DNA from 4 places in the Telluria sp. BA11 genome. Region 2 is predicted to be linked to each of the others. Evidence: predicted binding sites of a transcription regulator. Region 2 holds the regulator's gene; each other region holds the start of a gene.

Region 1 (7,333 bases), 760 kb from region 2:
CGCTTACCCGGCCACTGGCATGCCCTTGCCCACCCAGCCCGTTTTCATGAAGCGCGCCAGCAGCGGTTGTTTGGCTGGCGCCGGCACCGGCAGCCTGGCGTCGACCACGTTCGCCCACTGATCGGCCAGTTGCTCGCAGGTAGCGCGCAGCACCGGGTCGATCGTCGGCAGGCGCGCCAGCGCGCACAGGTGGCGCTCGATCACGGACGCCAGCTTGACGCACGGCGGCTCGCCGTCGCCTTTCGCGCTGTAATGCGACATCAGGTGCAGGAGCGAGGCAACCAGGAGCGTGTCCTGGTTGCGCGGCTCGGCTACTGCGGATGGCGTGGCGGATGTGGGGGAAATCGTCATGCGAAAGTCTCCATGGGCCGAAGTGAAGCAATGAAATGAGAATGATTCTCATTTCATTATTCACGTGCCACACGGTGAAAGCAAGCGTTTTCGCGCGCGCTCCGGCAGTATCGCAGGCAGACTGCTGACGAATTTCTACAGGCGCGTCTCGCGCGCTGCGCGCAGGAATTCATCCAGCACCGGCGTGCAATCGAGCAGGTCGACGCCGCCCGCGCGGTGGAACTCGGGGTGCCATTGCAAGCCCATGACGAAGTTGGCGCGCTGGTAGCGGATCGCCTCGATGATGCCGTCCGGCTCGGACATGGCTTCGATGCGGATATCGCGCCCCAGGTCCTTGACGGCCTGGTGGTGAATCGAGTTGACCATCGCCTGCTGGATATTGGGGAACATGCGGCCCAGGGACGAGCCCTTGGGGAACACGATCGCATGACGGTGCGCATCGTACAGGTCGTGCACATGTGCCAGCGCGTCGGGACGGTCGGTGGCGACGTCCTGGTGCAGCGTGCCGCCAAAGGCGACGTTGATCAGCTGGCAGCCACGGCACACTCCCAGGACCGGTTTGCCGGCGTCGACGAATTCGTGCAGCAGTTCGAGTTCGTACACGTCGCGTGCGCGGTCGCCGCTCCATTCGGGGCGCGTGGGCGTTTCAGAATAGGTTTGCGGCGCGACGTCGGCGCCGCCCTGCAGCACCAGGCCATCCAGGTGACGTGCATAGTGGCGCAGCGTGATGTTGCTGGGGTGGAGCAAGCCGTTGGTGTTGACCGTCGGGATCATGAACACCAGCACGTCGCGCGACATGACCCACTGGGCAATGGACTCCTCGAGATACTGCAGGTTTTTGCTCAACAGCCCCTTGGCGCCGGCTTCGGGATGGAAGATGCGGGCCGAGACGCCGATGTGCAGCGTGCGCTGCATGATGTCGCGACTGAAGCGTTCACGCAGCGAGCGAAAGCGCGACGTGATGACCCGGCCAGCCAGGGCCACCGGGTTGTCGCCATCGCGCATATAGCGCGCCGGTCCGCGTGCGTGCTGGCCGCCGCTGGCGCGCCGGTCGGGCACGCGCACGCGCGTCTCGCGACGTTCATCGATATCCGCCTCGGGCGAGGGGTCGTCTGGCTTGCGCTTGATGGGTTCGTCTTCGGTCATGTCAATAATATAACTTCGGCAATGCTGCGCACGATTCAAAGTTGTTACAAAAGGTCGCCATGCGCTCAGACCGGCACGTCGAGCAGCTTCTGGAAGGTCAGCATCAGGTGGCGCCCTGCCACGGGCGTCTCGAGCAAGCCGCGCGCGCCGGCCAGCCGGGCGCGGGCGCTGTCGTACTGAAACGATGGCGCGACCATGAACACGACCGGCGTGCGCCCGGCGCCGGCCTGCGCCTTGATCGATGAGCACAGCGCATACGGTTCGATGCCCGGGGCGGCCGTGTTGATCAGGACCAGCGCCACCGGCGTCTCGTCGCACAGGCGCACGGCGGCGGCCCGGCTGTCGGTCCATTCGACGCCGATCCGGCGCGGCCCGAGCACCTGTGCCACCCGGTTGCGCAGGTTGCACGCCTGATCGACGATCAATACCGAACCATCGACGGGCCCATGGCGCAGTCGCGTGTAGAATGCGGGCGTTTCAAGATCCGGCCCCAGACGCGGACGGCGGCGGCGTTCGGCCAGCACGCGGCGCGCACGGGCGCCCTGCTGGGCCAGCGCATGCACGCGCGTGTCGAGCAGTTCGGCCAGCCGGCCATGCAATGCCCGTTGGTCAAGTGGGCGGGTCAGAGTTGGCCAACAAGTGGCGTCAGTGCCGCCGATGACCAGTGCCGGTTGCAGTGCATCGGGTGGCCGGCGCGCCAGTTGTGCCAGCGCAAACGGGTTGTCGCCATTGGCAACCAGCAGATCCGGCTCTTGCAAACTATCGGCATGCAGGCAAGAATACGACGGCCCGGCGCCCGGCGCGTCTTCGAGCAGCGCCGCCAGCCGGGCGGTTTCAACCGGATCAAAGCCGATCGGACGCACGGTGAACAGACAATGGGATCGCTGCATCGGGCCCCACCCTTCTTGCATCGATTATGTATTTACAGCGTAATCTAACACAAAGATGCAAGGCGAAAAGCACGACATAAGCGCAAAATACTGTATATTTATACAGTTAAAAAGCATTTCCTTTTCCGCTCGACAAGATAGAATGCCAACGCATTCTACAAATACTCTTCAAGATGGCCTCCAAGAAACCCGCTCCAGACTACAGCGAATCATCCATCCGTGTCCTCAAGGGACTCGAACCTGTGAAACAGCGTCCGGGCATGTACACCCGCACGGAAAATCCGCTCCACATCATCCAGGAAGTGATCGACAACGCCTCCGACGAGGCGCTGGGTGGCTATTGCAAGAACATCAGCGTCACGATGAACCCGGACGGCTCGATCACGGTCGAAGATGACGGCCGCGGCATCCCGGTCGGCATCCACCCTGAAGAAGGCGTGTCCACGGTCGAGATCGTGTTCACGCGCCTGCACGCCGGTGGCAAATTCGACAAAGGCTCGGGCGGCGCGTATGCGTTCTCGGGCGGCCTGCACGGCGTCGGCGTGTCGGTCACCAATGCGCTGTCCAAGCGTCTCGAGATCGAAGTCTGGCGCAAGGACGATCAGGGCAACGGCCAGCACAAGCTGGTGTTCGCCGCTGGCGACGTGATCGAACCCCTCACCTCCGCGCCATTCGAGCGCGGCGGCAAGAAGAACGGCACGCGCGTCACGGCCTGGCCGGACGGCAAATACTTCGATTCGCCAACCATCCCGATGAACGACCTGCAGCGCCTGCTGCGCTCGAAAGCCGTGCTGCTGCCGGGTGTGACGGTCACGCTCACGAACGCCAAGGGCGAAGTGCAGACCTGGCGCTACGACGAAGGCCTGCGTGGCTACCTGACCGAGGCGCTGGCGCAAAGCTCCACCGGCGAAACCCTGATCCCGCTGTTCGAAGGCGCGCAGTACGCGGCCGCCGGCGACGACAGTTTTGCCGAAGGCGAAGGCGCGGCCTGGGTCGTGGCCTGGACCGAAGAAGGCGGCGTGGTGCGTGAATCCTACGTCAACCTGATCCCCACCGTCAGCGGCGGCACGCACGAAGCGGGCCTGCGCGACGGCCTGTATGGCGCCGTCAAGAACTTCGTCGAGCTGCATGGCCTGCTGCCAAAAGGCGTCAAGCTGCTGCCCGAGGACGTGTTCGCGCGCGTCTCGTTCGTGCTGTCGGCCAAGGTGCTGGACCCGCAATTCCAGGGCCAGACGAAAGAACGCCTGAATTCGCGCGATGCGCTCAAGCTGGTCTCGACCTTCACCAGGCCGCCGCTCGAACTGTGGCTGAACCAGCACGTCGAATACGGCAAGAAGCTGGCCGAACTCGTGATCCGGCAGGCGCAATCGCGCCTGCGCTCGCTGCAGAAAGTCGAAAAGAAAAAATCGTCGGGCGTGGCCGTGTTGCCAGGCAAACTGACCGATTGCGAATCGAACGACATCACGCGCAATGAGCTGTTCCTGGTCGAGGGCGACTCGGCCGGCGGCTCGGCCAAGATGGGCCGCGACAAGGAATTCCAGGCCATCCTGCCGCTGCGCGGCAAGGTGCTCAACTCGTGGGAGACCGACCGCGACCGCCTGTTCGCCAACAATGAAATCCACGATATCTCGGTGGCGATCGGCGTCGATCCGCACAGTGCCAGCGACTCGCCCGACCTGACCGGTCTGCGCTATGGCAAGATCTGCATCCTGTCCGATGCCGACGTCGACGGCTCGCACATCCAGGTGCTGCTGCTCACGCTGTTCTTCAAACACTTTCCGGCGCTGTTCGCGAACGGGAACATCTGCATCGCGCGCCCGCCGCTGTTCCGCGTCGACGTGCCCGCGCGCGGCAAGAAGCCGATCCAGAAGCTGTATGCACTCGACTCGGGTGAGCTGCTGGCCATCGAGGACAAGCTGAAAAAAGAAGGCCTGAAGGAAGGCGTGTGGAGCATCTCGCGCTTCAAGGGCCTGGGCGAGATGAACGCCGAGCAGCTGTGGGAAACGACGATGAACCCGGACACGCGCCGCCTGCTGCCCGTGTTTTTGGGCGACTACGACCACGCCGAATCGTCGGCACGCTTCAATATGCTGATGGGCAAAGGCGAAGCCGCCGCGCGCCGCGCCTGGATCGAAGAACACGGAAACGAGACCGAGGCCGATATCTAATACGCCGCACCGGCCATCCGCCCCGCGCGCAACAGAACAGACACCATGACGAACCAACCAAGTCTCTTTGAACAGCAACACGAGCCGTCCGACGTCGAGACGCTCACCCTCTCCACCTTCGCCGAGCGCGCCTACCTCGACTACGCCGTTTCGGTGGTCAAGGGCCGCGCACTGCCGGACGTGTCGGACGGCCAGAAGCCGGTCCAGCGCCGCATCCTGTACGCGATGAATGAACTGGGCCTGGGCCCGACCGCCAAGCCGCGCAAGTCGGCGGCCGTGGTCGGCGACGTGCTCGGCAAACTGCACCCGCACGGCGACCAGTCGGTGTACGACGCGCTGGTGCGCATGGCGCAGGACTTCTCGCTGCGCTACCCGCTGATCGACGGCCAGGGCAACTTCGGCTCGCGCGACGGCGACGGCGCCGCCGCGATGCGCTACACCGAAGCGCGCCTGACGCCGATTGCCCGCATCCTGATGGATGAAATCGACATGGGCACGGTCGATTCGCAGCCGAACTACGACGGCTCGACGACCGAGCCGCGCACGCTGCCGGCACGCCTGCCGATGGTGCTGCTCAACGGCGCCTCGGGCATCGCGGTCGGCCTGGCCACCGAGATCCCGTCGCACAATCTGCGCGAAGTGGCTGCTGCCGCCGTCGCCATGATCCGCAATCCCAAGATGTCGCACGCCGAGCTGATGGCCATCGTGCCGGGCCCCGACTTCCCGGGCGGCGGCCAGATCATCACGCCAGCGTCCAGCATCGCCGACATGTACGCGGTCGGCCGCGGGTCGATGAAGGTGCGCGCGCGCTGGAAGATCGAAGAACTGGCGCGCGGCCAGTGGCAGGCGATCGTCTACGAACTGCCGCCGGGCTGCTCGTCGCAGCGCGTGCTCGAAGAAATCGAAGAACTCACCAACCCGAAGGTCAAGGCCGGCAAGAAGGCGCTGCTGCCCGAGCAGCTCGCGCTGAAGAACACCGTGCTGGGCGCGCTCGACACGGTGCGCGACGAATCGGGCCGCGAAGCCGCGGTGCGCCTGGTGTTCGAGCCAAAGTCGAAGAACCAGGACCAGAACGAATTCATGCTGATGCTGCTCGCGCACACGTCGCTCGAGTCGTCCAGCCCGATCAATATGGTGATGATCGGCGGCGACGGCCGTCCGCGCCAGAAGGGTCTGGGCACGATCATCCAGGAGTGGATCGACTATCGCTTCACGACGATCCGCCGTCGCACCGACTTCAAGCTGGCCAAGGTCAACGACCGCATCCACATCCTGGAAGGCCGCGAGACCGTCCTGCTGAACATCGACAAGGTCATCGCCATCATCCGCAACTCGGATGAACCGAAGGCCGCGCTGATCGAGGAATTCCGCCTGAGCGAGCGCCAGGCCGAAGACATCCTCGAGATCCGCCTGCGCCAGCTGGCGCGCCTGGAAGCGATCAAGATCCAGCAAGAGCTGGCCGACCTGCGCAGCGAAAAGGAAAAGCTGCAGGACATCCTCGAGAACCCATCGTCGATGAAACGCCTGATCATCCGCGAAATCGAAGCCGACGCCAAGCAGTTCGGCGACGAGCGCCGCACCGTGATCGAAGAAGCGCAGCGCGCAGTGGCCGAGCAGAAGGTCGTCGACGAACCGGTGACCGTCATCGTGTCCGAAAAAGGCTGGGTGCGTGCCCGCACCGGCATCGGCCACGACCCGGCGCAGTTCGCGTTCAAGGCCGGCGACTCGCTGTACAAGGCGTTCGAATGCCGCACGGTCGACCATCTGCTGGGCATTGGCGACAATGGCAAGGTGTATTCGGTGCCGGTCGCGGCGCTGCCTGGTTCGCGCGGTGACGGCGTGCCGATCACGACGCTGGTCGATTTGTCGGGCGGCATCCGCATCCTGCATTACTTTGCCGGCAATCCCGAGACGCGCCTGCTGCTGTCGACGTCGGACGCCTTCGGCTTCATCACCAAGGCGGGCGACATGGTCAGCCGTCTGAAAGGCGGCAAGTCGTTCATCACGCTGAACGACGGCGCGACGCCGCTGCCGCCAAGGGTCGTGACCGACAGCTGCGGCGCGATCGCGTGCCTGTCCGAAAAGGGCCGCGTACTGGTGTTCGGCATCGACGAGATGAAGGTGCTGACCAATGGCGGCCGCGGCGTGACGCTGATGGAACTCGAGCCAAAAGAAACCATGCTGGCGGCGCAGCCGATCAATCAGAAGGGGCTGAACGTGATCGGCACCTGGGCCGGCGACAAGGCGCGCACGGTCGAGCTGTTCGCATCGGGGCTGGAGCCACACTTCGGCAAGCGCTCGCGCAAGGGCAAGGCCTTGTCAGCGCGCATGAAGGCGCATGATCTGGGAATGCGGGCAGCCGAAACCGATACCGTGAAAACGTAACGCGACCACAATCCCGTTCAGTAACACAGCTGGGGTCATAAAACAGCTGGGGTCAGGTCTGACATTCGGACACGACCTCAGCTACGCCATTTCCCCAGCCGGGGTCAGGTCTGACATTCGGACACGACCTCAGCTATGCCATTTCCCCACCCGGGGTCAGGTCTGACATTCGGACACGACCTCAGCTATGCCATTCTGAATGGTATTTTGCCCCAGTAGTAGCATGGCGCGGTGCCAGCTAGTTTTGACTACCGGACTGTCGAGATCGTGTCCGAATGTCAGACCTGACCCCCGCTTTTCCCCGCTTTTCCAGACAAAAAAAATGCCGGCTGAGCCGGCATTTTTCATTGGAGCTACTTGCTTAGTTCTTTGCAGCAGCCTTGTGCACGTCAG
Region 2 (7,333 bases):
GGTCGATTGGCGTGATGAAGCTCTTGTGCAGCAGGTCGACCGTGGCATAGGTGATCTTGTCAGCCTGCTTTTCGATCGTCTCGATCGCATGGGTGCGGGTTTCGAGGTCGTCGAAGTTGGTCATCAGGCTGACCATTTCCTGCGCCCCTTTGACGCACAAGGCGGCGTGCTGATTGAAAAGATCGAAAAACTTGCCCTCGGTGGGCATGAAACGTCCAAACATAGATTCTCCGTATTGACTCTCTGGGATTACGCGGTCGCGCCGAAAATGCGGCCACGCGTAAAGGCGGCCATTAAAACATCAATGGCCGCCTTGGTGTTACTACAAATGGTTATTTAGTCACCCTGATACACAGACAGGTTGCCGCTGTAATTGCCGAACTTGGTGTACTGGCCGATCCAGGTCAGGCGGATCGCGCCAATCGGACCGTTACGCTGCTTGCCGATGATGATCTCGGCCGTGCCCTTGTCGGGCGAATCGGGGTTGTAGACCTCGTCGCGGTACAGGAAGATGATGACGTCGGCATCCTGCTCAATTGCGCCGGATTCGCGCAAGTCGGACATCACGGGGCGCTTGTTCGGCCGTTGCTCCAGCGAGCGGTTCAGCTGCGACAACGCCACCACCGGACACTGCAGCTCCTTGGCCAGGCCCTTGAGCGAACGTGAAATCTCCGAGATTTCCGCCGTGCGGTTGTCGCCCGGCTGGCTACCCTGCATCAGTTGCAGGTAGTCGACGATGATCAGGCCCAGCTTGCCGCACTGGCGTGCCAGGCGCCGCGCACGCGCCCGCATCTCGATCGGGTTCAGCGCCGGGGTTTCGTCGATGTACAACTGGGCGTCGTTCATCTTCTGGATGGCGTGCGTCAGGCGTGGCCAATCCTCGTCGTTCAGGCGGCCCGTACGCAGGCGGTGCTGGTCGAGCTGGCCGACCGAACCCAGCATACGCATGGCCAGCTGGGTGCCACCCATCTCCATCGAGAAGATCGCCACCGGCAGACCGGCCTCGATCGCGACGTTCTCGCCGATATTGACGGAGAACGCGGTCTTGCCCATCGACGGACGGCCGGCAACGATGACGAGGTCGCCCGGCTGCAGGCCCGACGTCATGCGGTCGAGGTCGATGAAGCCGGTGGGCACACCGGTAATTTCGCCCTGGTTCTCGCGGCTGTAGAGCTCGTCGATACGCTCGACGACCTGCGTCAGCAGCGGCTGGATCGGATTCCAGCCCTGCTGGCCGCGCGAGCCGGATTCGGCAATCGCAAAGATCTTGGACTCGGCTTCGTCGAGCATCTGCTTGACTTCCTTGCCCTGCGGGTTGAACGCATTGCCCGAGATTTCATCGGCCACGGTGATCAGCTTGCGCAGGATGCCGCGGTCGCGCACGATCTCGGCGTAGCGCCGGATATTCGCAGCGGACGGCGTGTTCTGCGCCATCGCGTTCAGGTATTGCAGGCCGCCCACGTCATCGGCCTTGCCGAGCTGGTTGCAGGCTTCGTAGACGGTGATCACGTCGGCCGGTTTGCCGCCGTTGATCAGGCGCACCATCTGTTCGAAGATGATGCGGTGGTCGTAGCGGTAGAAGTCTTCCGCGTTCATGAAGTCGGCGATACGGTCCCACGCGGCGTTATCGCGCAGCAGGCCGCCAATGACGGATTGCTCGGCTTCGATGGAGTGCGGGGGGATGCGCAGGGCGTCGAGTTGCGGATCTGGAGATGCTGCGTTCATGGGCGGGATTATACCTTTTCCAGTCCTGTGACTGACATGGTTGGAAAGCCGAAAAGCAAAAAAGCCGGGCGAACCCGGCTTTTTCAGAACTGCGTGCTCAGCACATGTACAGCGTGTGCTTAGGCAGCTTCGCCCACAACGGCGACGGTGATTTCCGACACGACGTCGGTGTGCAGAGCGACTGCAACCGGGAATTCGCCGGTGGTTTTCAGCGGGCCGGTCGGCAGGCGCACTTGCGACTTCTCGACAGCGAAACCTTGCTTGGTCAGCGCTTCGGCGATGTCGAAGTTGGTGACCGAACCGAACAGACGGCCATCAACGCCGGCCTTCTGGCCGATGGTGACGGTCATGCCGCTCAGCTTGTCGCCTTCGGCCTGGGCAGCCGACAGCTTTTCAGCTGCTGCTTTTTCCAGTTCAGCGCGCTTGGCTTCGAACTCGGCGACGGCGCCGGCGGTAGCGCGGCGGGCCATCTTTTGTGGGATCAGGAAGTTACGTGCGTAACCGTCCTTGACCTTGACGACGTCGCCCAGGTTGCCGACGTTGACTACTTTTTCCAACAGAATGATTTGCATAGTGATCTCCAGATGTCTGACTGTCGTGACCGACGATTAACCGTGGTGCAGGTCGGTGTACGGCAGCAGCGCAAGGTAGCGTGCGCGCTTGATCGCGGTGTCGACCTGACGCTGGTAGTGCGCCTTGGTGCCGGTCAGACGTGCTGGCATGATCTTGCCGTTTTCCTGGACGAAGTCCTTCAGGGTGTCGACGTCCTTGTAGTCCACCTGCTCAACGCCAGCGGCGGTGAAGCGGCAGAATTTCTTGCGCTTGAACAGCGGGTTTTGCTGTTTGCGCTTCTCTTTGAGTTTCGCTTTGTTTTTGTCGAACTTTTTACCGAATGCCATTTGAGGCTCCTGTATCTAAATTGCCGGGTTAAGCGGCACTGAAATCAATGATGTGAAACACCAGGGCTTTGCTGTTGCGATTTTTCCGTGCAAGAAATCCGTTGAACCTGTAGCTGGCGCCCAATTCGGCGCTGGCAAACCTGCCCGAAATCTCACCCGCGGCGAACGCGGGGACCTCGAACGCGACCGACCTTTCGACTCCGGCCTCTTCCTGCTGCGATTCGTGCATCAGGACGGCTGAAACAATTGGCACACCGGCCGGGGTGTAACGCAGTACGTCGCGCTCGGCGATGGTCGCCATGAGCTGGAGGTGGTTTGCGTTATGCACCCGGTGTTACTGGTTACTACGAATAACTGGGAAAAACTTAAGCAGCAGCAGGCGCTGGCGCAGCGGCTGGAGCGGCTGCTGGCGCAGCGGCTTCGGCACGGTGGCTCTTGGCTGCGTCTTCGCGCTGTACCGATTTCATCATCGGCGACGGTGCGGTTTCAGCTTTTTTCAGCTTGACGGTCAGGTGACGCAGAACCGCATCATTGAACTTGAATGCAGTTTCCAGCTCGACCAGGGTCTCGTTGTCGCATTCGATGTTCAGGCAGATGTAGTGTGCTTTTGGCAGCTTCTGGATCTGGTATGCCATCTGGCGGCGGCCCCAGTCTTCAACGCGATGGATGTTACCGCCGCGGCTGGTCACCGTGGTCTTGTAACGCTCGATCATCGCCGGGACTTGTTCGCTCTGGTCCGGATGGACGATAAACACGATTTCATAATGACGCATGCATTACTCCTTGAGGACGTTTAACAAATGCCCACCTCGGCGTCAAGACGAGTGTGGGAAGGGAAAGCCGGCAATTATAACCCGAATATCGGTGACTTGGAAACCCCCGAAGATGCGATGTCGCCTCGTTAAGCGCTGCAACTGGCATATCTGACTCGACAATTCCACGGTTTTGACGGCTGTTTGCACCATGAATCGCGATTTTCACGATATTTTTTGCGTTTCCCCTTGCGCGCGCGAGAATACTGTACAAAAATACAGGTTACATACATAACCGGTTGCTGTAACACATTTATGCTAAAGCTCACTGCACGGCAAGAACAGATCCTGAACCTGATCAAGGAAGCGATCGAGAACACCGGTTTCCCCCCAACCCGGGCTGAAATCGCTTCTGAATTGGGTTTCCGCTCGGCCAATGCGGCTGAAGAACATCTGCAAGCACTGGCGCGCAAGGGCGCCATCGAAATTTCGCCGGGCACATCGCGCGGCATCCGCCTGATCGGCGCGAGCGTCGAAGCGATCCCGATGCCGCCGCCGTCGTTCATGTCGCTGCCGCTGGTCGGGCGCGTCGCGGCGGGCAATCCGATCCTGGCGCAAGAGCACGTCGAAGCCACCTACAACGTCGACGCGGCCATGTTCGCGGCGCGGCCAGATTTTCTGCTGAAGGTCAAAGGCTGGTCGATGCGCGACGCTGGCATCATGGATGGCGACTTTTTGGCGGTCAAGAAAATCGACAGTGCCAAGAACGGGCAGATCGTGGTTGCGCGCCTGGGCGACGAAGTCACGGTCAAGCGCTATCGCAAGACGGGTGACCTGGTCGAACTGCTGCCAGAAAACCCCGACTTCGACATCATTGCCGTCTCGCCAGACGAAGAGTTCGCGCTCGAAGGTCTGGCTGTCGGCTTGATGCGTAGCTGGAACTGATGTAACGGCGCCGGCCTCCCCGGCCGGCGCCTGTTCTGCCCTGCCCTACTTAGTTCGACGCCTTCTTCACCACGGCATTGTGCTGGTTGATGAATGCCTCGGTGGCATTACGCCACGCTGCAAAATCCGCCAGGATCATCTTTGAATTGACCTTCGCGCCTTCCGCGATATTCTGCCGCACCTGTTCCAGGTAGGCTGCCGAGGCGTCCGCCTCCTGCTTGTTCATCAGCTTGGCGATATCGGCCGGAATCTTCTTCGTCAGCGGCGACTGCGCGTTCAGGTTCGTCACCATCTTGTTGTAGCAATCCTGCCAGCCGGTCACCAGCTTGTTGACGCGATCGATCTCGTCATTCACCTTCGACACGGCCGGAATGCGCGGCGACGGGCAGCGGTATTCGCCCGACTGCAAGTCGGCGCCGTCGTAGCCCTTGATCCAATAGTCGATCTCGGCGCGCTTCGTGACACGCTCTTCCATGACGACCAGCGATTGGGCCGCGACCTTGTTGCCTTTGGCGGCCGACTTTTCGAACAGCGCCTTGGCGGCCGCCTCATCGACGGTGCCCGCTTCACCATACCAGTACATCTGGCCCAGTTGCTGCTGCGCTTGCGCATTGCCGGCATTGGCCAGCTTGGTATACAGCTTGAGCGCGCCCGCGTAATCCTTCTTTTCGAACAGCGCATTGGCGTCTTCCAGCTCGCCCGCATAGGCGGCGCTGGCAATAGTCAGAGAAAGGCAGAGCAGAAAACGTTTCATGGGCATCCGAAGAAAATGACAAGCTGACGATGGGGCATCATAGCCCCCTTTTACAGCCGGACTCAACCGTAAAAATGACAAGGCCGGCATTGCGCCGGCCTTCTTTGCATGGCTTTACGCCGTGCTTACGCGTCCAGCGCCTGGCGGAAGTCTTCGACCAGGTCGTCGGTGTCCTCAATGCCCACCGACACGCGGATCAGCGACTCGGCGATGCCCATGCTGGCACGGCGCTCGGCGCCCATCTCGAAGAAGATCGTGTGCGCCACCGGGATGACCAGCGTGCGGTTGTCGCCCAGGTTCGAGGCAGGAATCGCCAGCTGCAGGCGGTTGAGGTAATCGAACGGATCGATGGACTCGTGCAGCTCGAAACTGAGCAGCGAACCGCCGGCGCGGAACAGCGACGTGACGATACCGTGCTGTGGATGCGACGCCAGGCCCGGGTAGTGGACCTTGGACACGCGCTCGTCCGCCTCCAGCATGGTGGCCAGCGCCAGTGCATTGGCGCAGGTACGGGTCATGCGCAGCGCCAATGTCTCGGCGCCAACGGCGATATGATGCGCCGCTTCCGGCCCGAGCGACGCGCCGAAGTCGCGCAGCGCTTTCGCACGCAGTTGCGCCATGCCCTGAGCGTGCGCCGGCTGCTTGCGAAAGTTCGGTGCGATGTTCGGATACGCGCTCCAGTCGAACAGACCGGTGTCGGTCAGCGCGCCGCCGAGCGCGATACCGTGACCGCCAATCGACTTGGTCAGCGAATTGACGACCAGCCCGGCGCCCACGCTTTTCGGGCGGAACAGCCATGGCGAGGTCATCGTGTTGTCGACCACGTACAGAATGCCCCGCTTTCGGCACAGCTCGCCGATGCGGGCCAGGTCCGCCACTTGCGTACGCGGATTGGCGATCGTCTCGACAAACACCATGCGCGTGTTCGGCGTCAAGGCTGCTTCGACCTGCGCCACGTCGGTCGCATCGACAAAGGCGACATCGACGCCCTGCCCCGCCACCGTCTGCCACAGGCTGTTGGTATTACCGAACAGGAAGCTCGACGAGACGATGGCGTCGCCCGCCTTCAGCAGCGCCTGGAACAGCGCGCCGATGGCCGCCATGCCGGTGCCGAAGCACAGCGTGGCGACGCCATCTTCCATCTTGCTGACCTTGTCCTCGAGCGCGCTGATGGTCGGATTGCCCTGGCGACCGTAACGGAAGCCCGGCTCCTTGCCCTGGAACACGGACGCCAGCTGACGCGCATCCGTGTAGCCGAACGCAACCGACGTGTGGATCGGCTTGTGCAGCGAACCGTGCTCGATCGGCTTGTGCCGGTCGTTGTGCAGGATCGTCGTGGTAAAGCCGTAGGTCTTTTTCTCGCTCATGCTTACTCGGCTGGAACGGCAGGGTTCAGATTCAGTTGGGTGCGGACCTGGTCTTCATCCTTGGCAGCAGGATTGTGACGCGCGGTTTCCTGGCGATCAAGGTATTCCGGGGTCACGTCGCCCGTCACGTAGATGCCGTCGAAGCACGACGCCTCGAAGTTCTTCAGTGCCGGATTGACATCCGAAATCGAACGCTTGAGGGCGTCGATGTCCTGGTAAATCACGCGGTCGGCCGTGATCTCGCGGCAGACTTCTTCGGTCGTGCGGCCGTAGGCGATCAGCTCGTCGCGGGTCGGCATGTCGATGCCGTACACGTTCGGGTACAGCACCGGTGGCGCGGCCGACGCGAAGTACACCTTGCGCGCGCCGGCTTCACGGGCCATCTGCACAATCTCGCGGCTGGTGGTGCCGCGCACGATCGAGTCGTCGACCAGCAGCACGTTCTTGTCCTTGAACTCGGAAGTGATGGCATTGAGCTTCTGGCGCACCGATTTCTTGCGCATGCCCTGGCCCGGCATGATGAAGGTGCGGCCGATGTAGCGGTTCTTGATGAAGCCTTCGCGGTATTCCACGCCCAGTTTCAGCGCCAGCTGGATGGCAGCCGGACGCGACGAATCGGGAATCGGCATGACGACGTCGATGTCTTCGACCGCGATTTCACTGAGCACCTTGTCGGCCAGGTATTCACCCATGCGCAGGCGCGTGGCGTAGACCGAGGCGCCGTCGATCACCGAGTCCGGGCGGGCCAGGTAGACGAATTCGAATGCGCACGGGTTGAGCGATGGATTTTCGGCGCACTGGCGCTCGGACAGCTTGCCATCGTTGGTGATGAAGACCGCTTCGCCCGGCGCAATGTCGCGCATGAAGCGAAAGCCCAGGCCCTCGAGGGCG
Region 3 (7,333 bases), 150 kb from region 2:
CGCCGGCACCGTGACGGATGTGGCTGGTTTGAAACGCGCCGTCTGTGAGAGGTGCTTGCGGGCGCAGTCGGCCTGCATTTGCCGCTGGATCACGCCGGTGCGCGCGCAGGCGCATTTGCTGATCCTGCAGCATCCGCTGGAAGTGGGCAACGCCAAGAACAGCGCGCGCTTGCTGCACTTGTGCGTGAATGGCAGTGTGATGGCGACCGGCGAAGCCTTCGATGCCGGGGTGCTCGACAGCCTGCTGCATGCGGATGGGCGCACGCCCGTGCTGCTGTATCCGGCCACGCCGGGCGACGCGGGCTTGCCGATGCCGCCACCAATGCCGGCGCTACCCGCCGACGCGTTGCGGCTGGTGCTGCTCGACGCCACCTGGCGCAAGAGCCGCAAGATGCTGTACCTGAACCCGGCGCTGCAACGGCTGCCGCGGCTGGCACTGACCGACGTAGTGCCGTCGAACTACCGCATCCGCAAAGCGCACGCGCCGCATCAGCTGTCGAGCCTGGAAGCGGCGGCGCAAGCACTGGGACAACTTGAAACCGCGCCCGGGCGCTTTGGCCCGCTGCTCGACGCCTTCGACGGGTTTGTCGCACAACAAGCGGCCTATGTACGCGCTTGCGCTGCCGTATCACTCGCATGCAACGCAAGCAAATCTGATGAACAGGACGTGAACCGTTTAGTGGGTCGTTAAACCGAAACACCCGTGACGGTGAACCGCATTTTGACCTGTTTCCTGTATGATCAAATCATGCAAGAACAATCCTTAACCTCCCCCACGGTGTACTACGACGGCGGCTGCCCCGTATGCACCCGCGAGATCGCCCTCTATCAGCGTCAGGACGGCGCAGACCAGGTGTGCTGGGTCGACGTCGCCCACTGCGCGCCCGAAGCGCTTGGCCCGGGACTGAACCGCGAGGCTGCCATGGCGCGCCTGCACATGCGCCGTCCCGATGGCACCCTGGCCAGTGGTGCAGAGGCATTTACCCTGCTGTGGCGGTCCTTGCCGCGCTGGGCCTGGCTTGGACGCCTGCTGGGGTCGAGGCTGGCATTGGCGTTGCTGGAGCCGGCCTACCGTCTGTTCCTCGTCATGCGGCCGCTGTGGCGCGGCCGCGGCAGCAAGCGATGAGTGGCACGAGCATGCGGGTGGCCGTGATCGGGGCCGGCATTGCCGGGGCCACCTGTGCGCGCGCGCTGGCCGATGCCGGGCATGCGGTGCAGGTGTTCGACAAGTCGCGCGGCGTAGGCGGGCGCATGTCCACCAGGCGTGTAACGCTCGCCGACGCCGCGCTGGGCCTGGATCACGGGACGCCGTGCTTTGCTGCCGTGGGCGCCGACTTCCTGGGTTTCGTGGAAGAGGGACAGCGCGCCGGTCTGCTGGCGCGCTGGACGCCGAGGCTAGCGCATGGCGCAGCCCTGCCTGGCGGCGCGTTCTGGGTTGCCACGCCCGACATGCCGGCCCCGTGCCGCGCCTTGTTGAAGGACCTGCCGTTGCATACCCTGTGCGCGGTCGATGGCGTGCGCCGCAGCGGCGCGACGTGGTCTCTGGAGAGCGCTGGTGTGACCCTGGCCGATGGCTTCGATGCAGTGGCGCTGGCGATCCCGCCGAAACAGGCGGCCGCGCTGCTGGGCATGCATCGCCCGGATTGGGCGGCGCACGCGCAGGCCGTGCCGATGTTGCCCGTCTGGGTCTTGATGGGCACAACCGACGCGCCCGCAACGGGCTGTGACTGGGGCCTGGCGCTGCCCGCATCCGGCCCGTTGGCGCTGGTGGTGCGCAACGATGCCAAGCCGGCGCGCGCAGTGCTGGCGGGGCAGGCCCAGTGGGTGGTGCACGCAGCGCCCGACTGGACCGGCGCGCATCTGGACACGCCGCCCGACCAGGTGCAGGCGATGCTGCAGGCGGCGCTTGCCGATTGTGTCGGCGGCGCTCTGGCCTGGCGTTTCGCGGCCGTGCATCGCTGGCTGTATGCAACGCTGGCAACGGCGCCTGATGACGAGCGGGCCGCTGGTGCCTGGTGGGACGCTGGCATGGGGCTTGGCGTGTGCGGCGATGCCCTTGCCGGCGGCGGTGTGGAAGGCGCCTGGCGCTCCGGCCGTGCATTGGCAGCGCTGGTGACCGCTGCTGCGAGTGGAGACCAAACATGAGCGCGCTTGCAGACGAAATCGCCCGCTTCGACCGACTCGGCGCCACCTAGTGGGACCCGAACGGCCCGATGCGGCCGCTGCATGTCACGAACGCACTGCGCCAGGCTTATCTGCTGGCATGCATGGCCTCGCATTTCGGCCGCGCCGATACGTCGCTGGCGGGTCTGCGCATCCTCGACGTCGGCTGCGGCGGCGGGCTGCTGTCCGAACCGCTGGCGCTGCGTGGCGCGCACGTGGTCGGCATCGATGCCTCGCCTGGCAACCTGGCGGCGGCGCAACGCCACGCCGACGCCAGCGGCGCGGCAGTCGATTATCGCCTGGGCGAACTGGAGACTGTCCTGCGGCCCGATGAATGCTTCGACGTCGTATTGGCGCTCGAGGTGGCCGAGCATGTGGCCGACCCCGACGCCTTCATCGAAGAGGCAGCTCGGCGCGTTGCGCCCGGTGGTTTGCTGCTGGCGTCGACGATCGACCGCACCTGGAAGAGCTATCTGTTGGCGATCGTGGCGGCGGAGTACGTGTTGCGCGTGCTGCCGCGTGGCACACACCAGTGGCATCGCTTCGTCAAACCCGCCGAGATGCTGGCTGCAGCCACCGGGGCCGGGCTGCAGCGGATCGATCTGCGCGGCATGCGTTACCTGCCGGTGTTGCATCGCGCCTCATGGTGCAGCGATACGAGCGTGAACTATCTGGCGACCTTTGCCCGTCCGACCTGACTGGAGCAGCTGGGAAAAGTGGTTTGATGCTCATCAAGAAGCTGGCGCTTGAATTTGATGGGGTAGCGGCGTAATATACTGTATAAACATACAGTATGGAGCAGCGGCCATGATCGACACCGATGAGCCCATCCGCCGCCAGCGGGTAGAAGAACACATCATGCTGGCGCCGCCGCGCGTTGCACGCAAGGGGCGTGGTGCGGTGTCGAATATGCAGGGGCGCTATGAGGTCAACGGTCGCGAGCGTTTTGACGACGGCTGGTCTGATGCCGATTATGAGTCGACTACCGGGGCGGCCGGTGAATCGGCCGCGTTCAAGACCGTGGTTACCGACGAGTTCGCCAAGACGATCCTGTCGCGCAACACGTCACCCGATATCCCGTTCAGCGTGTCGCTCAATCCCTACCGGGGTTGCGAGCACGGCTGCATTTATTGCTTCGCGCGGCCCACGCACAGCTATCTCGGCCTGTCGCCGGGCCTTGATTTTGAATCCCGGCTCTTCGCCAAGGTGAATGCTCCCGAACTGCTGCGGCGCGAACTCGCCAAGCCCGGCTACGTCCCCGAACATATCGCCATCGGCGTCAACACTGACGCCTACCAGCCCTGCGAGCGCGAACGCCAGATCACGCGCCAGGTATTGGAGGTCTTGTCCGAATGCCGCCACCCGCTTGGCCTGATCACCAAATCATCGTTGATCGAACGCGACATCGACCTGCTGGCGCCGATGGCGGCCAACAACCTGGCGTGCGCGGCGGTGACGCTCACGACGCTCGATGCGCAGATATCACGCACGCTCGAGCCGCGCGCAGCCGCACCGATGCGCCGCCTGCGCACGATCCGCACGCTGACCGACGCCGGCATTCCCGTCAGCGTGAGCGTGGCGCCGATCATCCCGTTCGTGACCGAGCCCGAGATCGAACGCATCCTTGAAGCGGCGCGCGATGCCGGTGCGGTCGGCGCGCACTACACGGTGCTGCGCCTGCCGCACGAAGTCAATCCGCTGTTTCAAGAGTGGTTGCAAGCCCATTTCCCGGACCGCGCGCAGCGGGTGATGAACCGCATCCGCGAGATGCGGGGTGGCAAGGATTACGATGCCGACTTTGCACGGCGCATGCATGGCGACGGCGTGTGGGCCGACCTGATCCGTCAGCGCTTTGAAAAAGCGGTCGAGCGCCTTGGCTTCAAATCCTTGCGCGGGCGTTTCGGGCGGCTCGATCGCTCGCAATTCCGGCGGCCACTGGTGGTGCCGGCGGGTACAGCGAAGGCACGCGCAAGCGTCGCGAGCCAGTTGGACCTGTTCTGAACGCGCGCGTGTACATCGACGCAATTCTCGAGCACATATGTTGCAATTGCCGATGGTGGCCGCCGCCGGCATCGATGCTTGTCTGACGCTTGTTCCTGGCAGGCCCGCCATGGTTGCCGACCCTGCGCTGGCTGGTACACCATTGACGTCCATCTACCGAGCAACCCGCCTCGATTGCCCATGCGATACTCGCATCAATCAAAAGGAGAGCGCGATGTTTTTCGATAGCTGGGAAAGTCTGTACCGTGTTGTCGTGGTCGGGGTTGCTGCTTATGCGGGCCTGATCTTTCTGCTTCGGCTAAGCGGCAACCGAACGCTTTCAAAAATGAACTCGTTCGATTTTGTCGTGACGGTGGCGTTCGGATCGACCTTGTCGACCATCCTGGTCAACCAGAATGTCAGCCTGGCGCTGGGCCTGGCTGCACTGGCCCTGCTGGTCGTGCTGCAACTGGCGATCACGTGGTGCTCGGTGCGCTCATCGCTGGTCAACGCCATCGTCAAGACCAGGCCGACCGTGCTGCTGAAAGGTGGCCAGCTCTGCCAGGATGCCCTCAAGCGTGAGCGCGTAACCGACGACGAGGTCATGGCCGCAGTGCGCAAGCAAGGGCGCGGATCGTTGCACGACATCGATCTCGTCATCCTTGAAGCCGATGGCAGCCTGTCGGTCATTCCGACCAGCCAGGCCGGTGACCGCTCCGCCTGTGCAAAACTTGGCAGCCTCGGCGACTGACCGGCGTTGCGCTGCGCCTCAGGTGGCGCAGGGCACCACTTTCCGCACGAGCCGTTCCACGCTCAGGCCCTGTATCAACACCGACAGTACAACCACGATATAGGTCATCGTTACGATCACGTCGCGTTCCGGGCCGGCAGGCAGCGACAGGGCCAGTGCCACGGAAATCCCGCCGCGCAAGCCACCCCAGGTCAGCACCTGCCACGCGCCTTCCGGCAGGCCGGCGCGTTTGCCGAGCGCTGCCACCGGCAGACCGGCGCTAAGCAGGCGGGCAAGCAAGGTCACCCCGGCCGCGAGCAGTCCTGCGGCCAGCAACGGCCCCGAAAACGGCAACAGCAGGGCTTCGAATCCGATCAGCACGAACAGCACGGCGTTCAGCATCGAATCGAGCAGTTCCCAGAAGCCGTCGAGCTGTTCGCGCGTGTGCGCCGACATCGCCTTGCGCCGGCCGCGATTGCCGATCAGGATGCCGGCCGCAACCATTGCCAGCGGACCGGACACGCCGAGAACATGGGTCAGGCTGTAGCCGCCCAGGACCGCTGCCACTGTCAGCAGGACTTCCTCCTGGTAGCTGTCGATGCTTTTGAGCATGAGGTAAGTCACGCCGCCGAGCACGGCGCCGAACGCGATGCCACCGCCGGCTTCGCGCAGCAACAGCACCGAGGTTTCGACGCCGCCCGGCACATGGTGCTCGACCGCAATCGCTGCCATGACTGAAAAGATGACGATCCCGACGCCGTCGTTGAACAAGGATTCGCCTGACACCACCGACTCGAGACTGGCCGGCGCCCCGACCTTGCGCAGCAGTCCGGTAACCGAAATCGGGTCGGTCGGCGCGATCAGCGCGCCGAATACCATGCAGAACGCCAGCGGAAGGGCGAGTCCGGTCAGCGGCAGCAGGTAGTACAGGCCGAATCCAACCGCCACCGCGGCGGCCAGCGTGCCGAACACCGCCAGCAGACCGATCTGCCAGCGGTAGCGCGCCAGTTGCTGCAGGTCGACGTGCAGGGCGCCCGCGAACAGCAGCAGGCTGAGCATGCCTTCCATGAGCACCTGCGAAAAGTCGACCGTACCGAGCAGCTCGGCCGCATACTGCCGCGGATGGGTCACGCCCGCGTAGTCGAGCAGGAGCGCCGCAGTGGAGAGCATCAGGGCCGCAGCCATCACCCCGATCGTCGACGGGAGCTTGAGGAAGCGGGCGTTGAACCAGGCGATCACGGCAGTGATAACCAGGAAGACCGGAATAAATTCAGGCATCGTTGGGCCTTTCGCTTGAACAGGTGGTGGTGCCGGATGCCACGAACGGTTGGGAAGGGGCTGTCTTCAGGCTGCGGCTCGCGCGCCTGCTGGCCAGTTTGCCGTAGCGGGCATGGCAGAGGCGTACCTGCGCCAGATCGGGGGCAAAGTCGAGTGCGCGCTCGGCCCGTGCCAGCGCGAGGCCGGCGTGATGGCGTGCGGCGGTGCGCGTTGTTGCGTCGTCGCAGGTACCGATCTCGCCCAGCACGCGCTGCACATGCAGCGCCACTTCGACCAGATGGGCACCGTCGCGCGCGATGGCGGTAAAGCTCTCTTCGACCATGTCGCCGAGCACCAGGCATGGCACCGACACCCGGCTGCATTCCGGCTCGGCGTGTTCGGCCTGACGGCCCCAGAGCGCGAACAGGCGGTGCAGCGTGTCGAGGATGGCGATGGCCGTGCCCGGATCGTTGATCGCCGGCGACAGCGCGCGGCAGCCGATCTCGGCCAGCACCACGAGTCCGAAGCGGGGGTCGTCGTCGAACTGGCGCAGCGGGCCGATAATGAATGCCTTGTCGAGGTCGGCTTGAGCAGGGGACGTACTGTCGACGCCATCATTGAGGATATGGGCGAGCGGGCGCGAAGGGACGACCGACGCGCCCGGCAGTACCGCCAGGCTGATACGTAATTTGTGTTTGGTGGCGCAGCGCTGCAACAAATCCATATCGACCCGCTGCAGAAATCCGATGCGCTCGCTGTACATCGGCACACCGAGCGGCGCGTCGTGCAGCGCCACGCCGCCGAGCCACGGGTCGTTCTGGCGCCGTTTCATGGCAGCCATGGTCGCCTGCTCGACCTTGGCAATGACGGCGCCGAGCCGCCCCAGTCGCGCGATGCTGTCGACCCAGCGCACGAACACCAGCACGACGGCAACGATGGTGAGCAGCGTCAGAACAAACAGCGTGAAGCGGCCCGCCTTGCCAAAATAGTCGTTGGTCGTGGCACTCAGGGCGACGATGGCGTAAATGAACGCCCCCACGAAGATCGACAGTGCGTTCTGCGATACGTCATCCGCCACGATCAGCGGGAAAGCGCGCGCGGTGGCGGATTGCCCGGTCGATGCATATGCCGACACCATCGACGCGACGGCGAAGGTGGCCACGCCCAGCATGCTCGCGGCAATGATCTCCAACATGTCGACCA
Region 4 (7,333 bases), 1.3 Mb from region 2:
GTTCGAGAATATCGTGCAGTTCGCGCAGGGTACGCCGACCAATATTCTCAATCCAGAGGCGTTGAACAAACGCTGAGCACAAGACGCCGCAGGCTCAGCGCAGCTCCGGCTCGCCTTTGATGTTGATCTTTGGCGCCGGCAGCACATGCGTGCCAGTCCAGAGCCCGGCCCAGCCCGGCGGCCAGCCGATATCCGGCCCGGCATAGGGTTTGAGGCCCGCGCGCACCGGCACGATCGGCACCGGTGGCGCTTCGATCAGGCCGCCGCCCGGTGGCCGCTCCATGTTCAGGCTATACATATAGCCAGGCAGCAGCAGGTCGCATGCCTGCGCGAACCACGCCGTGTGATCTTCGTCGCGGCCCAGCGCCTCGGCAAGTCCTTGCGGATCGAACTTGGCCAGCGCGTGGATCAGCTCATCGGTGCTCGCGCCCGGCACATCGTTCCACCCCATCACTGGATTGTTGTTGTACTCGGCGCCCGAGCCATACCAGCCTTCGCGCCAGGTGCGCTGCATCCAGTTGCGCGGCCCTGTGAACAGGTGCCAGCGCCAGTGCAGGCCGGATGGCTTGGGCCACGAGTACAGATACAGTTTCTGATAACCGGCCTCGTGCAGCGCACGGACGACGGCCATCAGGCGCGCGTGCGGCATGCGGTCGGGCGGAGCGCGCCGGAACAGGATCGGCTCGCCGTCGGCGTGCTGCACCTCGTCGTTCGACAGGTTCAGGTCTTGCGCGCGCGACTCGTTACCAAAGCGCGCTGACACCCACCCGGTGAGCAGGTTGACATGCGTGATCACGCCATAGCCGCGATGGCGCTGGAAGATCACGGTTCCGGGGGCAACTGCTTTCATGGCAAATATGGAAATAGACAGGAGAAAAGGAAAACGGTGGAAGAAGTACTCATCCGATCCGGATGATTCTAGCGCAGTCGCCTGGAGATCGCCGGTGGTTTGGCGATATCATGGGGACCTTTTTTCAGCGAGTGGATAAACCAACATGACTTTGCGACTCATCGCCACCGGCGGCACTTTCGACAAGCATTACAACGAACTCAATGGCGTGCTGGGCTTCGCCGAAAGCCATTTACCAGAGGTCATCAAGCGCAGCCGCATGACGGTGCCGGTGGCGCTGGACGTGCTGCCGCTGCTCGATTCGCTCGAGATGGGCGACGCTGACCGCGAGCGTGTGCTGACGACCTGCCGGGCCGCCGCCGAGAAAGCCATCGTGATCGTGCACGGCACCGACACGATGCGCGAGACGGCCGCTGTGCTGGGCGCGGCGGGCCTGGACCAGACCATCGTGCTGACCGGCGCCATGATCCCGTATGCGATCGCCAATTCCGACGCGCTGTTCAACCTGGGCTTTGCCTGCGGCGTCGCACAAGTGCTGCCGGCCGGCGTCTACGTGGCGATGAACGGCCAGGTGTTCCCGTGGGATAACGTGACCAAGAACCGCAGCGCTGGCGTATTCCAGGGACTATAAATATAGTCGAAAAACGGCAACGGCCAGACACGAGGTCCGGCCGTTCTCTCCACCGGCGCCTTGCTCGGGCGCCGTGTGTCTGACGCCTGATTACGCCTTGGCTTCGCCGCCCAGCGCTTCGACCACATCGGCCAGCATCTTCGACAGCTCGCCCGTCATCAAGACGATATCGTTGTCGAAACGTTCGTCGTCGTTGTGGGTCGCGCTTTCGCCTTCCTTGATCACGTCCAGCGGCTTGATGCCCTTGATCGCCAGCGACTCGGTCAGCACGAAGCTGACGCGGTCGTTCCAGGTCATGGCCAGGCGCGTGCACTGCTTGCCAGCGGCGATGTGGCGGCGGATGTCGTCCGGTTCCAGCGTGTGCTTCACGTAGCGCACTGCGGCGCGGCTTTCGCCCGTGGCGCGCAGTTCGGTGTCCTGGTCGATCGTGAAGCCGTATGGCGCTTCATCGGCTTCGAGCCAGCCGGTCATCACGGCCACCGGCGAACGCTGCACACGGAGCGACTCCAGCGGCATCTTGTCGATGGCCTTGAGCAGCAGCTTGACGACGTCGTCGGCCTTGGCCGGGCTGGCCGCATCGACCACGAGCCAGCCGTTGACCGGGTCGATCCAGGTCCAGACATTGCTGCGCAGCGTGAAGGCGCGCGGCAGCAGTTCGTCGGCCACGCGCTCCTTCAGTTCCTTCATGGCTTTTTTGCCTGGCGGGAAGCCCTGCGCTTCCTCCATCTCGGCCGCCTTGGCCTTGGCTACCTGGTTGATGACCGATGCCGGCAGCAGTTTCTTTTCGGTGCCCAGCATGATCAGCATCTGCTTGTTCACGACATGGACCAGGCCGCCGTTCGGGCGCGGTGCGTCCCAGCCCTGGCGCAGCAATTCGTTGCTGTTGGCAGGCACGAAGCTGCCCGGCTCGAGGGCCTTTTCCAGCTGTTCAGGGGTGTAGGCCCAAGGGGCCGGCAGGCGATAGATCTGGAGATTCTTGAACCACATAGGCTTAATCCGCTTGTTTCGATGTTTCTAGGGAACGACATTCTACGCTGCACAGGAGCCGCAGCGTCAAAAATGTCAGGGGGTTGTCGCGTCATCCAGAGAATCGTCGAACAGCCGTAACTGCTCGACAATCTCGGTGTCGCCCAGGCGCACGCCGACGCCCAATAATCGCACCGGCCGGCTGGCGCGCGCCCAGCCGGTCTCCAGTAAACGTCCATATGTCGGAATGTTGGGCGCATATCCCACACATTCGACGGTTGTCTGCTGGAAGTCCGAAAACTTGATCTTCACGAACAGCTTGTTGATGAATTTTTCAGCATTAGCCCGTTTGATGCGGCCCAGCAAATGCTCGTGCAGGTCGGGCAGCAGCTTCAGGCAGGCGGCCAGGTCGGGCACGTCCGGCGTGTAGGTTTCCTCGGTGCTGATCGACTTGCGTTCGCGCGAGGTATTCACTTCGCGGTGGTCGATCCCGCGGCTCAGGTCATACAGCCGCACGCCGAAGCTGCCCATATGCTCTTGCAGCTTGTCCAGGCTCCAGCCGCGCAGATCGGCGCAGGTCTGGGCACCAAGCCGGTTCAGTTTCTCGGCCGTGACCTTGCCCACGCCGTGCAGCTTCTTTACCGGCAGCGCCGCAACAAACGCGTCGACTTCTTCGGGCCGCACCAGGAACAGGCCGTCGGGCTTGTTCCAGTCGCTGGCAATCTTGGCGACGAACTTGTTCGGGCCCACGCCGGCCGAAGCCGTGATGCCCACCGTCTCCACGATGCGGCGCCGGATCTCCTGCGCGATCAGCGTCGCACTGCCCTTGCAGTGCGGCGAATCGGTCACGTCCAGATAGGCTTCGTCGAGCGAGAGCGGCTCGACGATCTCCGTGTAATCCTGGTAGATGGCCATGATCTGGCTGGACGCGATGCGGTACTTTTCCATCGCCGGCGGAATCACCACCAGCTCCGGACACAGCTTCATCGCCTGGGCCGTGGCCATTGCCGAATGAATGCCGAAGCGGCGCGCCTCGTAATTGCAGGTGGCAACCACGCCGCGCTGGTCGGCACGCCCGCCCACCGCCAATGGCCGGCCGCGCAACGACGGATCGTCGCGCATCTCGACCGATGCATAAAAGCAGTCGCAATCGCAGTGGATGATTTTTCGGGCTGGGGCGTTCACGCTGGCGGGCCGCCCCATGCGGTCACAAACTGCCGGGGTCGCTTACTGTAATTGCATACAGTATCTTCTAAAAATCTTCCCCGTGCAAATGTTGCTTATTTCTGGGCAGCCTCCCCTGTGGCCACCGACTCAGCGTGTCACTGACAGCGCATACCGGCCGTTGCTCGTGCCGGTGCCGCCACTGGTGTAGACCACCCGCAGATAAAGAACCGACGTGCCCGTGCTGGTATTGGCGAACGTGACGGTGTCGGCCACGCCGGCGCGGTTCACGCTCGCGCTCAGTTGCTTGCCTGCGCTGTTGTACAGCTGCAGGTCATAGTTCGCCGTTGCCAGCACCGCGCTCAAGCTGGCCTTGAGTGTCTTGCCGGCCGGCAGATCGACCCGGAAGTAATCGGTATCGGTTGTCGTGCCCAGGTTGCCGGTGACGCTGGCGTTAAAGGGCGAGACCGGATCGGCGGTGGCGATGGTGTTGTTCGCTTCGCTTTCGGCAACCGCGACAGGCGCGGCGCTGCTCTTGGCCCAGTCGGCAGCGGCGCGTGCATTGACGATGCCGGCACCGCACCCCGAGCAACTGGCCGGAAACGCGCGCGCCGTCGACTTCAGCCGTGTTGCAATCTCGTCCGGCGTCAGGTTGGTATTGAGCGCCAGCATCAGCGCAGCCACGCCGGCCACGTGCGGCGCCGCCATCGACGTGCCCTGGTAGACCGCGTAGGTGTCCGCCAGCGGCCCGCTCCGGCCGCTGTTGAGCGTGGAAAGCACACCCGAGGCGCCATCGCCGCCCGGCGCAGCCACCGCGACCAGCGCGCCGAAATTGGAGTACCTTGCCCGCCCGCCAGTACGGCCGGTAGCGGCCACCGCGATCACGCCGGTGCAGTTGGCCGGACTCGCGTTTCTGACGTCCATGGCCGAATTGCCCGCTGCGGCCACCACCACGGCGCCGCGCGCGCGCGCCCCGTTGACGGCGTTCTGCATCGTCGCGCTGCAAGCGCCACCCCCGCCCAGCGACAGGTTCAGCACGCGCGCCTTGTTGGGATTGGCCGGCACGCCGGAAACGGTTCCGCCGGACGCCCAGGTGATCGCATCGGCGATGTCGGATGTGTAGCCGCCGCACTTGCCCAGCACGCGCACCGGCACGATTTTGGCGTTGTATGCCACGCCTGCCACGCCGGCGCCGTTGTTGGTGCGCGCCGCCACCGTGCCAGCCACGTGCGTGCCGTGCCAGCTGGATGGCTGGTCAGAGAACGGCTGGCCGCCGCCGCAGGCACCGGCCGTGATGCCGTCACCCGGGTCGCTCGCATCGCTGTCACGACCGTTGCCGTCGTTGCCGATGGCGGCGGTACTGATGAAATCGTAGCCAGGCAGGATCTGGCCAGCCAGATCGGCGTGCGGACGGTAGCCGGTGTCGATCACGGCTACCACCACCCCGGCGCCCGTGGAGATATCCCAGGCAGTCGGCAGGCGCAAGCCGCCCACGGCATCGTAGTAATGCCATTGATCGGTAAAGCGCGGGTCGGTCGGCGTGGCCGCATGCGTCATGATGCGGTCTGGCTCGGCATACTCGATCGACGCATCGCGCATCATCATCTCGGTCGCCAGCGAGCGCACTTCGGCCAGATTGTGCCGGCGATCGAGCTTGAACACCTTTGCGCCGTTCGACAGCGCATGGCTCTCCCGGACCAGCACGCCAAACTGCTGGCCGGCGCGATCGAGCCTGGCCTTGCGCGCGCTGCTGCCGCCTTCCACGATTACTGTCGATCCATTGGCGGCGGGCTGGGCGTCGCGGTACTTCACGATGACGCGGTCGGTTTCCAGAATGGATTGTGGCTCCTGGGAGCCTGCGGCGGCGGCGCACACCGGAAGGGATGCCAGCGCCAGCCAGAGTGCAGCGCGCTGCAACGCCGCAGCGTGGATCGAATACGTTTGTTTCATGATTTTTCCCGTTCAAGTTCTGCATCAGGCATGTCGATGCGCCTGAGTCATGACAAGACCAGCTGCACCGGGCGCCGCAACATAGCGGCAGATTCAAGAGTAGCCCTAAGGAAACATATTGTCGCGTGGAAAATCACATCCTTTCAGCATAGTTACAACACTTGCACTGGTCGTTTCCTCATTAACATTTTTTCTTTGGCGTAACTTTTTGAACGCGAAATATGTAACGGCTTATTTTAGTTAATTAACAATCATGAACAGAGAATCCTGAGCCCAAAAAAAACACGCGCGAAGAATCGCGCGTGTCATGGATCCAAAAAACGACCCTGGCCATGAAGATGGCGCAGGATCACTGGCTTACCAGCTCAGTTTCAGCGTATAGCGGCCGTTGGTCGTGCCCGTGCCGCCACTGTAATAGGTCACCCGGACATAGCGGATCGCCGTGCTGCTGGTGGTATTGGCCGAATTGACAGTATCGGTCGCGCCGGCGCCGTTCTGGCTGGTGCCCAACTGCGCGCCGGTGCTGCTGTACACGTACAGGTCATAGTCGGCCGTCGTTGACGTTGAGGTCAGGCTCGCCGCCAGTGTCTTGCCAGCTGGCAAATCGACGCGGAAATAATCGGTGTCGGTCGTGCTGCCCAGGTTGCCGGTGACGGTCGTGTTGCTGGCCGCGACCGGGTCTGCCGTGGCCGTCGTGTTGTTCGACTCGCTCTCGGCCAGCGTGGTGACCGGTGTACCGCCACCGCCCCCTGTGGCCGACGCCACGGCAGCGGCCGCATCGACGATGCCGGTGCCGCAACCCGAGCAGCTGGCCGGGAACGCGCGCGCCGTCGACTTGAGTTTCGACTCGATCTCGTCCGGCGTCAGGTTGGTATTTACCGCCAGCATCAGCGCTGCCACGCCAGCCACGTGCGGCGTGGCCATCGACGTGCCCTGGTAGGCCGCGTAGCTGTCCGCGGCCGGTGCGCCGGTGCCGCTGTTGAGCGTCGAGAGCACGCCCGAGGCGCCATCGCCGCCAGGCGCTGCGACGTCCACCAGCGTGCCGAAGTTCGAGTACGACGCGCGCCCGCCGGTGCGGCCGGTGGCCGCCACCGCGATCACGCCCGAGCAGTTGGCAGGGCTGGCATTGCTGACGTTGACGGCGTCGTTGCCGGCAGCGACCACCACCACCGCGCCGCGCGAACGGGCGCCGTTGATGGCGTTCTGCGTGGTCGCATCGCAGGCGCCGCCGCCGCCCAGCGACAGGTTCAGCACGCGCGCCTTGTTGGCATTGGCCGGTACACCCGAGACCGTGCCGCCGGACGACCAGGTGATGGCGTCGGCGATGTCAGACGTGTAGCCACCACACTTGCCCAGCACGCGCACCGGCAGGACCTTGGCGTTGTAGGCCACGCCTGCGACGCCGGCGCCGTTGTTGGTGCGCGCGGCCACCGTGCCGGCCACGTGCGTGCCGTGCCAGCTCGATGGCTGGTCACGGGTCGGCTGGCCGCTGCCGCAGGAACCGGCGGTGACGGCGTCGCCCGGGTCGCTCGCGTCGCTGTCGCGGCCGTTACCGTCGTTGCCGATGGCGGCGGTGCTGATGAAGTCATAGCCGGCCAGCTGCTGGCCGCTCAGGTCGGCATGAGGCCGCGAGCCGGTGTCGATCACGGCCACGATCACGCCGGCGCCGGTCGAGACATCCCAGGCGGCCGGCAGGCGCAGGCCACCCGCCGTTTCGTAGTAGTGCCACTGGTCGGTATAGCGCGGGTCGGTCGGCGTGGCCATGTGCGTCA

Evidence for each region. The regulator LexA, encoded in region 2, represses DNA repair genes until DNA is damaged. The targets are predictions, from matches to a motif close to ACTGTATNNNNATACAGT.
Region 1: the regulator LexA is predicted to act here: its motif matches at 2,477-2,494, upstream of AC1MGT_RS08265 (DNA topoisomerase IV subunit B).
Region 3: the regulator LexA is predicted to act here: its motif matches at 2,939-2,956, upstream of AC1MGT_RS04320 (PA0069 family radical SAM protein).
Region 4: the regulator LexA is predicted to act here: its motif matches at 3,677-3,694, upstream of dinB (DNA polymerase IV).

What each region holds. Positions count from the first base shown of each region.
Region 1 is NZ_CM155275.1:1,893,986-1,901,318, forward strand. It holds gene AC1MGT_RS08250 (hypothetical protein) at 4-351, opposite strand; gene AC1MGT_RS08255 (gamma-glutamyl-gamma-aminobutyrate hydrolase family protein) at 487-1,497, opposite strand; gene AC1MGT_RS08260 (response regulator) at 1,563-2,387, opposite strand; gene AC1MGT_RS08265 (DNA topoisomerase IV subunit B) at 2,561-4,555, shown strand; gene parC (DNA topoisomerase IV subunit A) at 4,601-6,940, shown strand; gene AC1MGT_RS08275 (hypothetical protein) at 7,302-7,333, opposite strand, start outside.
Region 2 is NZ_CM155275.1:1,135,381-1,142,713, forward strand. It holds gene AC1MGT_RS04980 (DUF47 domain-containing protein) at 1-223, opposite strand, end outside; gene AC1MGT_RS04985 (replicative DNA helicase) at 337-1,725, opposite strand; gene rplI (50S ribosomal protein L9) at 1,845-2,297, opposite strand; gene rpsR (30S ribosomal protein S18) at 2,334-2,624, opposite strand; gene priB (primosomal replication protein N) at 2,653-2,952, opposite strand; gene rpsF (30S ribosomal protein S6) at 2,990-3,397, opposite strand; gene lexA (transcriptional repressor LexA) at 3,692-4,321, shown strand; gene AC1MGT_RS05015 (tetratricopeptide repeat protein) at 4,371-5,075, opposite strand; gene AC1MGT_RS05020 (cystathionine gamma-synthase family protein) at 5,201-6,442, opposite strand; gene purF (amidophosphoribosyltransferase) at 6,445-7,333, opposite strand, start outside.
Region 3 is NZ_CM155275.1:981,156-988,488, reverse strand. It holds gene AC1MGT_RS04340 (tRNA-uridine aminocarboxypropyltransferase) at 1-691, shown strand, start outside; gene AC1MGT_RS04345 (efflux transporter outer membrane subunit) at 1-14, shown strand, start outside; gene AC1MGT_RS04335 (thiol-disulfide oxidoreductase DCC family protein) at 704-1,126, shown strand; gene AC1MGT_RS04330 (NAD(P)/FAD-dependent oxidoreductase) at 1,123-2,145, shown strand; partial or broken gene ubiG (bifunctional 2-polyprenyl-6-hydroxyphenol methylase/3-demethylubiquinol 3-O-methyltransferase UbiG) at 2,208-2,861, shown strand; gene AC1MGT_RS04320 (PA0069 family radical SAM protein) at 3,022-4,164, shown strand; gene AC1MGT_RS04315 (DUF421 domain-containing protein) at 4,202-4,894, shown strand; gene AC1MGT_RS04310 (cation:proton antiporter) at 4,913-6,151, opposite strand; gene AC1MGT_RS04305 (DUF2254 domain-containing protein) at 6,144-7,333, opposite strand, start outside.
Region 4 is NZ_CM155275.1:2,403,608-2,410,940, forward strand. It holds gene AC1MGT_RS10485 (D-2-hydroxyacid dehydrogenase family protein) at 1-76, shown strand, start outside; gene AC1MGT_RS10490 (L-asparaginase) at 95-850, opposite strand; gene AC1MGT_RS10495 (asparaginase domain-containing protein) at 996-1,481, shown strand; gene AC1MGT_RS10500 (recombination-associated protein RdgC) at 1,572-2,468, opposite strand; gene dinB (DNA polymerase IV) at 2,544-3,650, opposite strand; gene AC1MGT_RS10510 (S8 family peptidase) at 3,762-5,561, opposite strand; gene AC1MGT_RS10515 (S8 family peptidase) at 5,919-7,333, opposite strand, start outside.